DNA from 3 places in the Marinobacter gudaonensis genome. Region 1 is predicted to be linked to each of the others. Evidence: predicted binding sites of a transcription regulator. Region 1 holds the regulator's gene; each other region holds the start of a gene.
The links. Region 1 encodes LexA, which represses DNA repair genes until DNA is damaged. Its sites were predicted from a motif close to CTGTNTNNNNANACAG; they were not measured.
Positions count from the first base shown of each region.

Region 2: a site for LexA is predicted at 1,978-1,993, ahead of recA (recombinase RecA). Genes of this name have one in related genera too.
Region 3: a site for LexA is predicted at 2,570-2,585, ahead of recN (DNA repair protein RecN). Genes of this name have one in related genera too.

Region 1 is NZ_FOYV01000001.1:951,753-955,947, reverse strand. Features, by position in the region: gene BM344_RS04360 (SIMPL domain-containing protein) at 1-179, opposite strand, end outside; gene BM344_RS04355 (gamma-glutamyl-gamma-aminobutyrate hydrolase family protein) at 208-942, opposite strand; gene BM344_RS04350 (amidoligase family protein) at 935-1,936, opposite strand; gene lexA (transcriptional repressor LexA) at 2,158-2,766, shown strand; gene BM344_RS04340 (cell division inhibitor SulA) at 2,810-3,310, shown strand; gene BM344_RS04335 (hypothetical protein) at 3,314-3,577, opposite strand; gene BM344_RS04330 (DUF6586 family protein) at 3,629-4,132, opposite strand.
Region 2 is NZ_FOYV01000003.1:87,970-92,164, reverse strand. Features, by position in the region: gene BM344_RS15245 (flavodoxin family protein) at 1-367, opposite strand, end outside; gene recA (recombinase RecA) at 833-1,879, opposite strand; gene pncC (nicotinamide-nucleotide amidase) at 2,045-2,545, opposite strand; gene mutS (DNA mismatch repair protein MutS) at 2,628-4,195, shown strand, end outside.
Region 3 is NZ_FOYV01000001.1:1,693,770-1,697,964, forward strand. Features, by position in the region: gene dnaK (molecular chaperone DnaK) at 1-1,696, opposite strand, end outside; gene grpE (nucleotide exchange factor GrpE) at 1,787-2,386, opposite strand; gene recN (DNA repair protein RecN) at 2,643-4,195, shown strand, end outside.

The DNA.
Region 1 (4,195 bases):
TCGGTGGCTTTCTGGGGCAGGGCGTGTTCGGCACTGGCGGTGAACTGCAGTCGGGCACTGTCCGGCTCGTAGCGGACCCGGCCCTCGCCCGTGAGTGTTACTTCTCCCGCTACTGCCAATGCCGGCGCCAACAGGGCAAGGCTGACGCCAAGGCGCCGTTTGAGTTTCTGTACGTCCATTGTGTGCCTCCTATAGGCGCGAATGTTGTCAGGCCTCGCCGGTATCAGGATCCAGCCGGGCCAGTTTAAGTTTGCGGGCGGCCGCCACGAACTGGGCAAAGATGCGCCGATGCCCGCCGTGGTACAGCAGGTATTCGGGGTGCCACTGCACACCCATAAGCCACTGGCCCCGGGTGTTTTCGAATGCCTGGACGAACAGATCGTTGTCCAGTGCTGTCACCCGGAGGTCCCGGCCAAGCCGCTTGATGGCCTGGCTGTGAATCCGATTGGCACCGATAACCGGCGAATCCATGGCCTGCTCCAGACGGCTGGCGGTCACCACCCGAACGGTTTGCAGCGGCAAAAGCAGAGGCCGGTGGCGGGTGTTTACTCGCAGCGGTGTTACGTTCTGGCACAGCGATCCGCCTCGAAACACATTGATGAACTGGGCCCCGCGGCAGATGCCCAGCACTGGAATACCAATGGCCTCTGCGCCCTCCAGGAGCGCCTGGTCGGTGGCATCCCGCTTTCTGTCATAGCGGGCGCTCACCTGCGGTTGCTGCCCAAAGCGTTCCGGATGCACATGGGTGCCGCCAGAGAGGACCAGGCCGTCCAGCAGGGTAACATCGACACGGGCACCGGGCCGTATGTAGTAAGTCCGCGCTCCCTGCAGACGAAGCCCCAGGCCGATAAGCCGGTGAGCCAGGCTTTTCCGAGTGGGACCGCTGATGCCAATGGTCAGGCCGGGAACGTCCGGCTCTTCTGCCAACCGTAGCTCAGACATAGCCCTTCTTGCTCAGCCAGTCCTCGATGGTTTCCCGCCAGCTGTGTGTCAGGTTGTGGAGACTCAGTTTCCTGCGCTCCCGGAACAGGGCCCGCAGCTCAGCGAGGTCGTCGGCACGGTTGGCCAGTTGCTCAAGCACCACCCAGTCGTTCCACACGGTAGAAAAGTGCCACTCGGGGTTGTTGATGTCGCAGTCGGGCAGGCGGTAATGGAGTGTGGGCCGGCTCTTGATGCGTGGATCCTGCACGTGCCGTTTGAGGCGATCGCTGTCCAGGTGCGCAAACAGGGGCAGCAGATCAAGGGCGCGGTTCCGGGTTGGATTGTATTCCAGGTAGTCGTCCATCAGCTGCGCCAGGTCAGGATGGTAGTCGTCTTCCATCAGCAGCTCGGTGTAGCGGGTATGCCATGGCTCGATGTAGGTGGTGACCTTGCGACTGACATCCAGCTGGTGTCGGTGTTTCAACCACTCGTAGAGCCCGGCAAATGCCTGAAAGTACCGAACGAGGGTAGCCGGCTGCAGGTCCGGCAGCTCTGGGTTCAACTGTAAGCCGAAGGCGAAGTAGATGGCTTCCCGGCTACCCAGAGCGCCGGCGTCCCTCAGGCTGTCCATCAGGGACTCGATCACACCCAGATTGGAAAACGGGATCGGAGGGCTGATGATCTCAAGTGGCACAATCCGTTCGGCGGCGGCATCGATCACATCCATCGCCTGCCCACCAAACTCGCGTATGGACTCGGGCAGACGCTCATCGGTCAGGTCCAGTTCCTTGATGGGATCAGAGTCCAGCTCGACGGTAAATTCGCCAAGCCCGGTTTCAATATTCGTCACGTAGCGTGATCTGAGTTCGGGAATGCCCTTCAGGAGCTCTGCCGACAGCGCTACCAGATCGTCATAGCCAATACCCGACAGCTCAATTTCAACGCCAACCCTTCGATCCTCTCCCTCTCGGGTTTTCAGAATATCCGGCATCCTGCAGGCTCTGGACTGTGTCATGGTACTCCCTGGTGTGAGTTCGTACCGCTTCACCATAACATAGACCTGAGCGCACGATCGTTAAGCGCGGAGAAGAAATTGGCGGGATGCGCTTTACACTGGATAAAACACTGTATATAGTCTGATTACTGTATAAAAAAACAGGGCCGATAAAAGGCTATTAACGACATTGCAACTGCGGTCAAGACAGATATCAGGCCCTTAGCCAGCGGAGTAGGTCAATGAAGCTCACAGCAAGACAGTCACAGGTACTGGACATTATCCGTCGTTACGTTGATGAGACCGGCTACCCGCCTACCCGCGCCGAAATTGCTTCGGAACTTGGCTTCCGGTCGGCCAACGCGGCAGAGGAGCATCTGAGAGCGCTGGCCCGCAAGGGCGCGATCGAGATGGTGCCCGGGGCAAGTCGCGGTATCCGCCTGCCGGAAGCGGAAGAGGATCTGGGGTTGCCGGTGATCGGTCAGGTCGCCGCTGGTAGCCCGATCCTGGCCCAGGAACACATAGAAGATCACTGCACGCTACAGCCCGAGTTTTTCTCGCCATCCGCCGACTACCTGCTCAGGGTTCGCGGCATGAGCATGAAGAATATCGGGATTCTGGACGGAGATTTGTTGGCGGTGCACAGCACCCAGGATGTCCACAACGGCCAGATCGTGGTCGCCCGGGTTGGTGACGAAGTCACTGTGAAGCGCTTTCGACGCGAGGGCTCCAAGGTCTACCTGATTGCCGAGAACGAGGAATTTGCGCCGATTGAAGTAGACCTGGCCGAACAGGAACTGTTTATCGAAGGGCTCGGCGTGGGTGTTATCCGTCGCTCTGATCTGCACTGAGCGGCTCAGACAACGGCAGAACCATTTGAATAACGGGTGAATTATGGAACAACTCAGCTTCAACCAGAATCTCGCATACCAGCCGAATGCCCTGTCCGGTTCCATATCGGCGAATGCCACTCGCGAGCGACGCACGGTTATTCGTGCCCGGCGGAACCCGGAGTCGGAGGAAGTTACAGGTTCTCAGGCCACTGGTAACGTTACCGAGATCATTCTGCCGCAGGGCCAGGTGGAAAATTTCCAGTTGCTGCTGCCCATGCTTACCCAGCTGAACCAGGAGAAGCGCTGGCTGGCCTGGATCGATCCGCCCCAGGCTCTGGTCAGCAAATGGCAGAAAATGCACGGAATCGTAGCCGGCGAGCTGCTGGTACTCCGATCAACGCCGGAATACCCGGCCCAGGAGCTGGCAGAGAGAGCCCTGAGCGCGGGCACCTGTCACGCTGTCGTAATGTGGACGGGGAAGCTTGGCAGGGCTGCGCTCGAGTCGCTCCAGCAGGCATCGGCCAAGGGAAACAGCCACGGCGTTGTGCTCCGGCAGCGTTGAGCCTCAGTGGAGGGTGTAGGAGGGCTGGGCCTCTTCAACCGCATCCAGCTCATCATCCTCCCAGTCAATATCGTGGGTGACGTTGCCAACCGCCTCGATGCCAGCGGCAATCATGGCCTTGGCAACCGACATGTCCCGATCTTCCATCATTTCGCGGGCTTCCGCAGAGAAAGAGATCTTCACCAGCGGCGCACTATCATCGTCAATGCGGCGCAGCGCGTAATCGCCATTGCTGAGTTGAACAATTTCAAAAAACGACGGTGACATTCATTAAGCCTTTACGTTGTTGAATTCGTGGTGTCCGGGGCAGGTCTGGCTCTACCACTCGCTATGCTGCTCTTCCAGCTCGTTGGTGAACTGCTTGATAGCGGCAAGGGTTTTGAGCATTGCCGAAACTGAGCGATCAGGGCCGGTCTCGGTCGAGATGGCAATGATGTTTTCAGCACTGACCGTTTTCCGTGTGGCCGGCGGCCGGTCCTGCGACATCTCCAGCTGATCCAGGTGGTTCCACCAGCTTCCGGTTGTCTGCTCAAGTTCCCGCAATCGGATGACCTCGCTGGACTCCTTCCCGATCAGTGCGCCCAGTGCTTCGAGCGTATCTGGTTGTCCTGATTTGTCCTGATACAACCTCGCAATCATCACCAACAAAAGCCGGCGGCCCCTTAGCAAAAGCTCAATGGCCCCTTGCAGAGCCGCTTCGCGCTGCAGGGCCTGCTCCGTGCCGGCATCGGCGCCAGCCTCACCTGCGCGCTCAATCTGCCGCAGTAAGGTGCCGGCCAGAAACAGTTTCTGGGAAACGAGTGAATGCCATTGAGAGGCCATGGGATACCTGCGCTATCAGACGCGGATGAACTCCGAAAAAGTTGACTACAGAGCTTACCATTT
Region 2 (4,195 bases), on a different contig from region 1:
GAATTCGCTTCCAGCGCAGCCCGGTGGTGATGCTCTCGATGGCCCTGCGGGTACCGGTGCCGTCATGACCAGCGCGTATGTAACAGGCAAACGGCAAGCCCTCGGTCTTTTCCAGGCAGGGATAATAGCTCCGATCGAAAAAGTCCTTGAGCGCTCCGCTCATGTAGCCAAGGTTCTCGGTGGTACCCAGAATAATGGCATCGCACGCCATCACATCCTCCGGCCCAGCCTCCAGTGGTGCCAGAACCCGCACCTCAACGTTTTCAATGTCTTCGTGGCGAGCGCCGTCCACCACCGCCTGCCTGAGTTTCAGGGTGTTCGGGGAAGGTACATGGGCAACCACCAGCAGCTTTTTTTGCGCTTCCATAACAAGTCTCCGGTTTCGGAATTGCCGTTAACCGGCCACCACCGGGCCAAAGAGCACAGATGATCAAATTTCGAGCAGTACAGACCTGCAATCCTGGCTATCTGTACCGGAATGAAACCAAGGATCTGACTCGATACCCGGGCAAGCCATGAGCCTAGTATGGACAAACAGCAACAGGGAGGACGAACTCATGCGCCAAATCCACTTCAGATCATTCCGGAAATTTGTCCGTCGACTGCAACATCGACACTGGATCAGGAATCAGCTTGCACAAGCCGGAGGTGCAGACTATCTCAGGCGATTGGAAGAAGACATCGGCGCCGAGCCAGGGCATTTCCGAAAGGCGCTTGAAGCGCCTCTGTTCTCGGTGAACAGAGGCAACAGCGACAGCCGACGCGGGGCCAGCGATGGGCAGTCTGGGTGGAATCTCACCCTGCCAGCGCACCGCCTGCCCACCGGGAGATGTTAGAGCAGCTCGCCGTTGGCTTCCGCCGGCGCCTCTTCCGCCTCTTTTTTGGCGGTCGGCTTGGGCATCAGCTTGTCACGAACCTTGGCTTCGATCTCGTTGGCGATGTCGAGGTTCTCTTCAAGGAACTTGCAGGCGTTTGCCTTGCCCTGGCCGATCTTGTCACCGTTGTAGGCGTACCAGGCGCCGGACTTGTCCACAAAACCTTCCTTGACGCCCATATCGAGCACCTCGGCCATGTGGTAGATGCCCTTGCCGTACATGATCTGGAATTCCGCCTGCTTGAACGGCGGTGATACCTTGTTCTTGACCACCTTGACCCGGGTCTCGTTGCCGACCACTTCGTCGCCTTCCTTCACCGAGCCAATGCGGCGGATATCGAGGCGCACGGAGGAATAGAACTTCAGGGCGTTACCGCCGGTGGTGGTTTCCGGGCTGCCGAACATCACGCCGATCTTCATCCGGATCTGGTTGATGAAGATCATCAGGCAGTTGGCGTGCTTGACGTTACCAGTCAGTTTCCGCAGGGCCTGGGACATCAGCCGCGCCTGCAGGCCTACGTGGCTGTCGCCCATTTCGCCCTCGATTTCCGCTTTCGGGGTCAGGGCCGCCACCGAGTCCACGATGATGACATCGACGGCGTTTGAGCGTACCAGCATGTCGGCAATTTCCAGTGCCTGCTCACCGGTATCCGGCTGGGACACCAGCAGCTCATCCACGTTCACGCCCAGTTTCTCGGCGTAGACCGGGTCAAGCGCGTGCTCGGCATCCACGAAGGCACAGGTTTTGCCCGCCTTCTGGGCCTCGGCGATGACCTGCAGGGTCAATGTGGTTTTACCGGAGCTTTCCGGGCCGTAGATCTCACAGATCCGGCCGTAGGGAAGCCCGCCAATACCCAGGGCCACATCCAGGCCAAGAGAACCGGTGGACACCGCAGGAATGGCTTCACGGGGCTGATCGCCCATTTTCATGACCGCGCCCTTGCCAAACTGGCGCTCGATCTGCCCAAGTGCTGCGCTCAATGCTTTCTTGCGGTTGTCTTCCATCAGTGCAAACCCTCTTTCGCCTGGGCTGTCAGCTCACTTCAGAGCCTGACAGCGGAATCGTGAACCGGGACGCCGTACAGCAAAAACCTGGGCAATCCCTGTATATTTGAACAGTATTAAAACATAACCGGAAAAGGAGACCAACCCCTGCAACGGTGAAAACGCTCAGACTTCATCCAGAAAGCCAGTAACCCCCTGAAGCGCAAAGAGAACCGCCTGTCGGCGCACCTGATCCCGGTCGCCCTCGAAATGCCTGACCACCGCCACCGTGCTGGCGGGACTGCTGCCCCAGGCAAACCAGACCGTGCCCACCGGCTTTTCCGCACTGCCGCCGCCCGGGCCAGCCACACCACTGATGGCCACCGCCACGCTGGCGCCGGTGGCGGCCAGGGCGCCGGCCACCATCTCGCGCACCACGGGCTCGCTGACCGCGCCGTGCTCATCCAGGGATTTGCCGGTGACGCCCAGCAGTGCCTGCTTGGCGTCATTGCTGTAAGTCACCAGACCACCGAGCACGTAGGCCGAGGACCCGGCCCGATCGGTCAGCACCTTGGCCACCCAGCCACCGGTGCAGCTCTCGGCGGTGGCCACCGTGCGGCCGGTCTCAAGCAGCCGGTCGCCCAGGCGGTTGCCCGCGCCTTCCAATTCCTGATCGCTGGCCCGCATAATGACCTCCTTCGTTTCATCGCGGCGGTTATTTTCTTACAATTCACGGCTTCATCCAAAGCCAGGCGAACCGGACCCGTTCATGTCAGCAGCTCAGACCGATCTTTCCAAGCACACGCCAATGATGCAGCAGTACCTGAAGATCAAGGGTCAGCACCCCAACGAACTGGTGTTCTACCGCATGGGCGACTTCTATGAGCTGTTCTACGAAGACGCCAAGAAAGCGGCCGAACTCATGGACATAACGCTCACCGCCCGGGGGCAGTCCGGCGGCAACCCCATTCCCATGGCAGGCATCCCCTACCATTCGTCTGAGGGTTACATTGCCCGGCTGGTTCGGGCAGGTCAATCCATCGCCATCTGCGAGCAGATCGGCGACCCGGCCACCAGCAAGGGGCCGGTCGAGCGCCAGGTGGTGCGTATCGTCACCCCCGGTACCCTGAGCGACGACGCTTACCTGGAAGACCGCCGCGACAACCTGCTGGTGGCCATCTTCAACAACCGGGAACAGTTCGGTTTTGCCTCCCTGGACATCTCCAGCGGCCGTTTTGCGGTATCTGAACTGGAAAACCTGGAGGCCCTGCAGGGTGAGCTTCAGCGGCTGCGGCCGGCGGAAATCCTGATCAGCGAGGATTTCCCCTTCGAGGAGATCCTGGAGGGCTTCACCGGCATCCGGCGCCAGGGCCCCTGGCTGTTCGAATCCGACACCGCGCGACGGGTGATTACCCAGCAGCTCCAGGTGCGCGACCTCACCGGTTTCGGCTGTGAAGACCTGCATCTGGCCGTCTGTGCCGCCGGCTGCCTGCTGCAATACGCCCGGGAAACCCAGCGCACCGCCCTGCCCCACATTCGCAAGCTGACCCGCGAGCGCCGCGACGAGGCCGTAATTCTTGACGCCGCCAGCCGCCGCAACCTCGAGATCGACACCAATCTGATGGGCGGCCACCAGTACACCCTGGCCTGGGTGATGGACCGAACCGCCACCGCCATGGGTGGCCGGGAACTGAGGCGCTGGCTGAACCGGCCGTTACGGGATGTGGAGATTGTGCGCCAGCGCCAGCAGGCGGTTTCCGCCCTGCTGGACGGGTTCCACTACGAGCCGGTGCACGATTTGCTGAAAGCCGTGGGCGACATTGAACGGGTATTGGCGCGGGTGGCACTGCGCTCTGCCCGGCCGCGCGACCTGGCCCGCCTGCGCGACGCCTTCCAGACCCTGCCCGAGCTGCAGGAAGCCTTGAAGCCGGTCAACTCCCACCACGTGGTCAAACTGGCCACCACCATCGGAGAATACCCGGAACTGGCCGACCTGCTGGAACGGGCGATCATCGATAATCCGCCGGTGGTGATTCGCGAGGGTGGCGTGATCCGCGAGGGCTTCGATGAGGAGCTGGACGAGCTGCGCAACATCAGTGAGAACGCCGGCCAGTATTTGCTGGATGTGGAGACCCGTGAGCGCGAGCGCACCGGCATCAGCACCCTGAAAGTGGGCTATAACCGGGTGCACGGCTACTACATTGAAATTACCCGGGCCCAGTCGGCCCAGGCGCCGGCCGACTACATCCGCCGCCAGACCCTGAAAAACGCCGAGCGCTTTATCACCCCGGAGCTGAAGGAGTTCGAGGACAAGGCCCTGAGCGCCAAAAGCCGGGC
Region 3 (4,195 bases), 740 kb from region 1:
CGATAGACTCCTTCTCACTGTCGCTGACCTTGTCGCCGGCGTCCTTCAGGGTCTTGCGCACGGCGTGCACCATGGCGTCGCCCTGGTTGCGGGCCTGCACCAGCTCCTCGAACTTGCGGTCTTCCTCGGCGTTCGCCTCGGCATCGCGCACCATCTTCTCGATCTCGTCATCGTTCAGGCCGGAAGAAGCCTTGATCACGATGGACTGCTCCTTGCCGGTCGCCTTGTCCTTGGCGGACACGTTCAGGATACCGTTGGCGTCAATGTCGAAGGTAACTTCGATCTGCGGTACACCGCGCGGCGCCGGCGGAATGTCGGCGAGGTCGAAACGACCCAGGGACTTGTTCTGGTTCGCCTGTTTGCGCTCACCCTGAACCACGTGGATGGTCACGGCGGTCTGGTTGTCATCCGCTGTGGAGAAGGTCTGCGACTTCTTGGTCGGAATCGTGGTGTTCTTCTCGATCAGCGGTGTTGCCACGCCGCCCATGGTTTCGATACCCAGGGTCAGCGGGGTTACGTCCAGCAGCAGAACGTCCTTCACGTCGCCAGACAGAACCGCGGCCTGAATCGCAGCACCCATAGCCACGGCTTCATCCGGGTTCACGTCCTTGCGGGCTTCTTTGCCGAAGAACTCTTTCACTTTTTCCTGAACCAGCGGCATGCGGGTCTGACCACCGACCAGGATCACCTCGTCGATTTCAGAGGCCTTCATGCCGGCATCCTGTAGAGCCACTTTGCAGGGCTCGAGGCTGCGCTGGACCAGGTCTTCTACCAGGGATTCCAGCTTGGCACGGGTCAGCTTCACGTTCATGTGCTTCGGACCGGACGCGTCTGCGGTGATGTACGGCAGGTTCACGTCGGTCTGCTGGCTGCTGGACAGCTCGATCTTGGCCTTCTCGCCGGCTTCCTTCAGACGCTGCATCGCCAGGGAGTCGCCGCGCAGGTCGATGCCGCTGTCCTTCTTGAACTGGTCCGCCAGGTACTCGATGATCTTCAGGTCGAAGTCTTCACCACCGAGGAAGGTGTCACCGTTGGTGGCCAGAACCTCAAACTGGTGCTCGCCGTCTACATCGGCAATTTCGATGATGGACAGGTCGAAGGTACCACCGCCCAGGTCGTATACGGCCACGGTGCGGTCACCGCTCTTCTTATCCAGGCCATAGGCCAGGGCAGCGGCAGTCGGCTCGTTGATGATCCGCTTCACTTCCAGACCGGCAATCTTGCCGGCATCCTTGGTGGCCTGGCGCTGGCTGTCGTTGAAGTAGGCCGGCACCGTAATCACCGCTTCGGTCACTTTCTCGCCCAGGTAATCCTCGGCGGTTTTCTTCATTTTCTTCAGCACTTCGGCAGACACCTGCGGCGGCGCCATCTTCTGGCCTTTCACCTCAACCCAGGCATCGCCGTTGTCGGCCTTGGTGATCTTGTAGGGCACCATCTTGATGTCCTTCTGGACCACGTCGTCTTCAAACCGACGGCCAATCAGACGCTTGATGGCGTACAGGGTGTTGTTCGGGTTGGTCACCGCCTGGCGCTTGGCAGACTGGCCAACCAGGGTTTCGCCATCGTCGGTGTACGCGATGATGGACGGGGTGGTGCGATCACCCTCGGCGTTCTCGATTACCTTTACCTTGTCGCCATCCATGATGGCCACACAGGAGTTGGTCGTTCCCAGGTCGATACCGATGATCTTGCTCATTGAATCACTCCAATTCTTCTGAATGCTTTCATGGAGGCGCCGCCTCCGCTGTCGCTATTTACTGGCTATATTGGCGCTTTAATCGGCTTTTCAAGCCTGCTCATCAATTTTTGGCGCATCTTCCGCCTTCGCAACCACCACCATGGCCGGCCGCACCACACGGCCGTTGAGCAGATACCCTTTCTGCACCACGGCTACCACACTGTTGGGCTCGGCATCGGGCGCCGGCACCATAGACATGGCCTCGTGCTGCTGCGGATCGAACGGCTCGCCGACCGGGTTGATCTGCTCAACATTGAATTTCTTCAGGCTGGACATGAACAGGTTCAGGGTCATCTCCACGCCCTCACGGATGGAAGCCACCACTTCGCCGGCGTTTTCGTGGCCTTCGGTGCTCTCCACCGCTTTTTCCAGGCTGTCTGCCACCGGCAACAATTCCTTAACGAACTTCTCCAGGGCAAACTTGTGGGCCTTCTCGACATCGATTTCCGCCCGTCGACGCACGTTCTGCATCTCGGCCTGAGCCCGCAGCATCTGCTCCTGGTATTCCTGAACCTGAGCCGCCAGGGCATCCGCTTCGGAGGTTTCGCCCTCGGAAGCCTCCTTCTCAGAGGCCTGCGCCTCATCTTTCGCGGCCTCAAGGGCTTCGCTCAGCTCTTCATGTTCGTTGCGATTCTCGTCAGTGCTCATGACTACTCCTGCTTGCTCTCAAGCGGTTCGCACTAGGGCGACCGGCCAATCGTGTGTTCGGCCATTACAGGCCTGAAAAACGTCGTTGCGAACGGATATGGGGCCCTGCTCTCAGGTTTCAACCATCTGTTGCCTGCATTCCTGAAGAAAATACCCGGAAGGGATTTGCATACAGACAAAACCCTGTATATATTCACAGCAACTGTATACATCCACAGTATTTTGCCGGACTCAGAAAAACGCGGAGGTTATCTGCATGCTGACCCAACTAACGGTTTCCAATTACGCCATCGCCGAGCGGGTAGAACTTCAGTTTGGCAAGGGCATGACCGCACTGACCGGTGAAACCGGCGCCGGCAAATCAATCGTGCTGGATGCCCTGGGCCTGGCCATGGGCGGGCGTGCCGACGCAGGGGCGGTGCGCCACGGTGCCAAGCGTGCGGACATCACCGCCACCTTCGATGTATCCGCCATACCGGAAGCCGGCGACTGGCTGGCACAGCACGAACTGGACGACGAAGACGACTGTATCCTGCGCCGCGTGATCAGCAAGGACGGTCGCTCCAGGGCCTACATCAATGGCCAGCCCTGCCCCCTGAACCACCTGAAGGAACTCGGCGGCCTGCTGATGGATATCCACAGCCAGCATCAGCACCAGTCTCTTCTGCGCAAGGATACCCATCGCAAACTGCTGGACGAATTTGCCGGAGTTGAAGGCCTGGCGGCGGACACCCGGGAGGCCTGGAAGCGCTGGCACCATATCCGTCAACGACTGAACGAACGGCAACAGAATGCGGACGAAGCCGAGGCCCGCCTGCAACTTCTGCGCTATCAGGTGGAGGAGCTGGACCGGCTGGCCCTGGAAGACGGCGAGCAGGAGCAACTGGAACAAGAGCAGGCCCAGCTCAGCCAGGCCGACACGGTTCTGCACAGCAGCCACCAGGCGGCCCTGCTGTGCACCGAAGATGAGAACAACGCAGCCGACCTGGTGCGCCAGGCACTGCATCATCTGGAGCAATTGCCGGTGGAAGTGCCGGCCCTGGCCGATACCATCCAGATGCTGAACGAGGCGCAGATTCAGATCACCGAAGCCGGTGACAACCTGCGCCACTTTGTAGAGGATTACGAGGCCGACCCTGCTCGCCTGGCGGAAGTTGAAGAACGCCTGAGCGCCATCTACCAGATGGCACGCAAGCACCGCATAACCCCCGAAGAACTGCCGGAACTGCATCAACGCCTGAGCGCTGAACTGGCGGAACTGGATGGCGGAGAAGGCAGCCTGGAGCAGCTGGAAGCGGAGCTGGACGAGCACCGTACGCGATTTGATGAGCTGGCTGGGCAGCTGTCCGAGGCTCGCGCCGGGGCTGCAGCCGAGCTGGACCAGCGCGTGGCCGCCGAGCTGGCGCAACTGAGCATGCCCAACATGCAGTTCATCACTCATCTGAACCGCAGCAACGGCAACGAGCCCGCACCTCATGGTCTCGAAGACATCGAATTTCTGGTCAGCGCGAATCCGGGACATCCGGCCCGTCCGCTGGCCAAGGTCGCCTCCGGCGGCGAACTGTCACGGATCAGCCTGGCCATTCAGGTGGTGGTTGCCCAGACATCCACCACCCCCACACTGGTGTTCGATGAGGTGGATGTGGGTATCGGTGGCGGCACGGCGGAAGTGGTAGGTCGTTTGCTGCGAACCCTCGGAGGCAACGGTCAGGTACTGTGCGTGACTCATCTCCCGCAAGTGGCGGCCCAGTGCCATCAGCACCTGTTTGTGAGCAAGTTCACCGAGCGGGATGCCACCTTCTCCAAAAT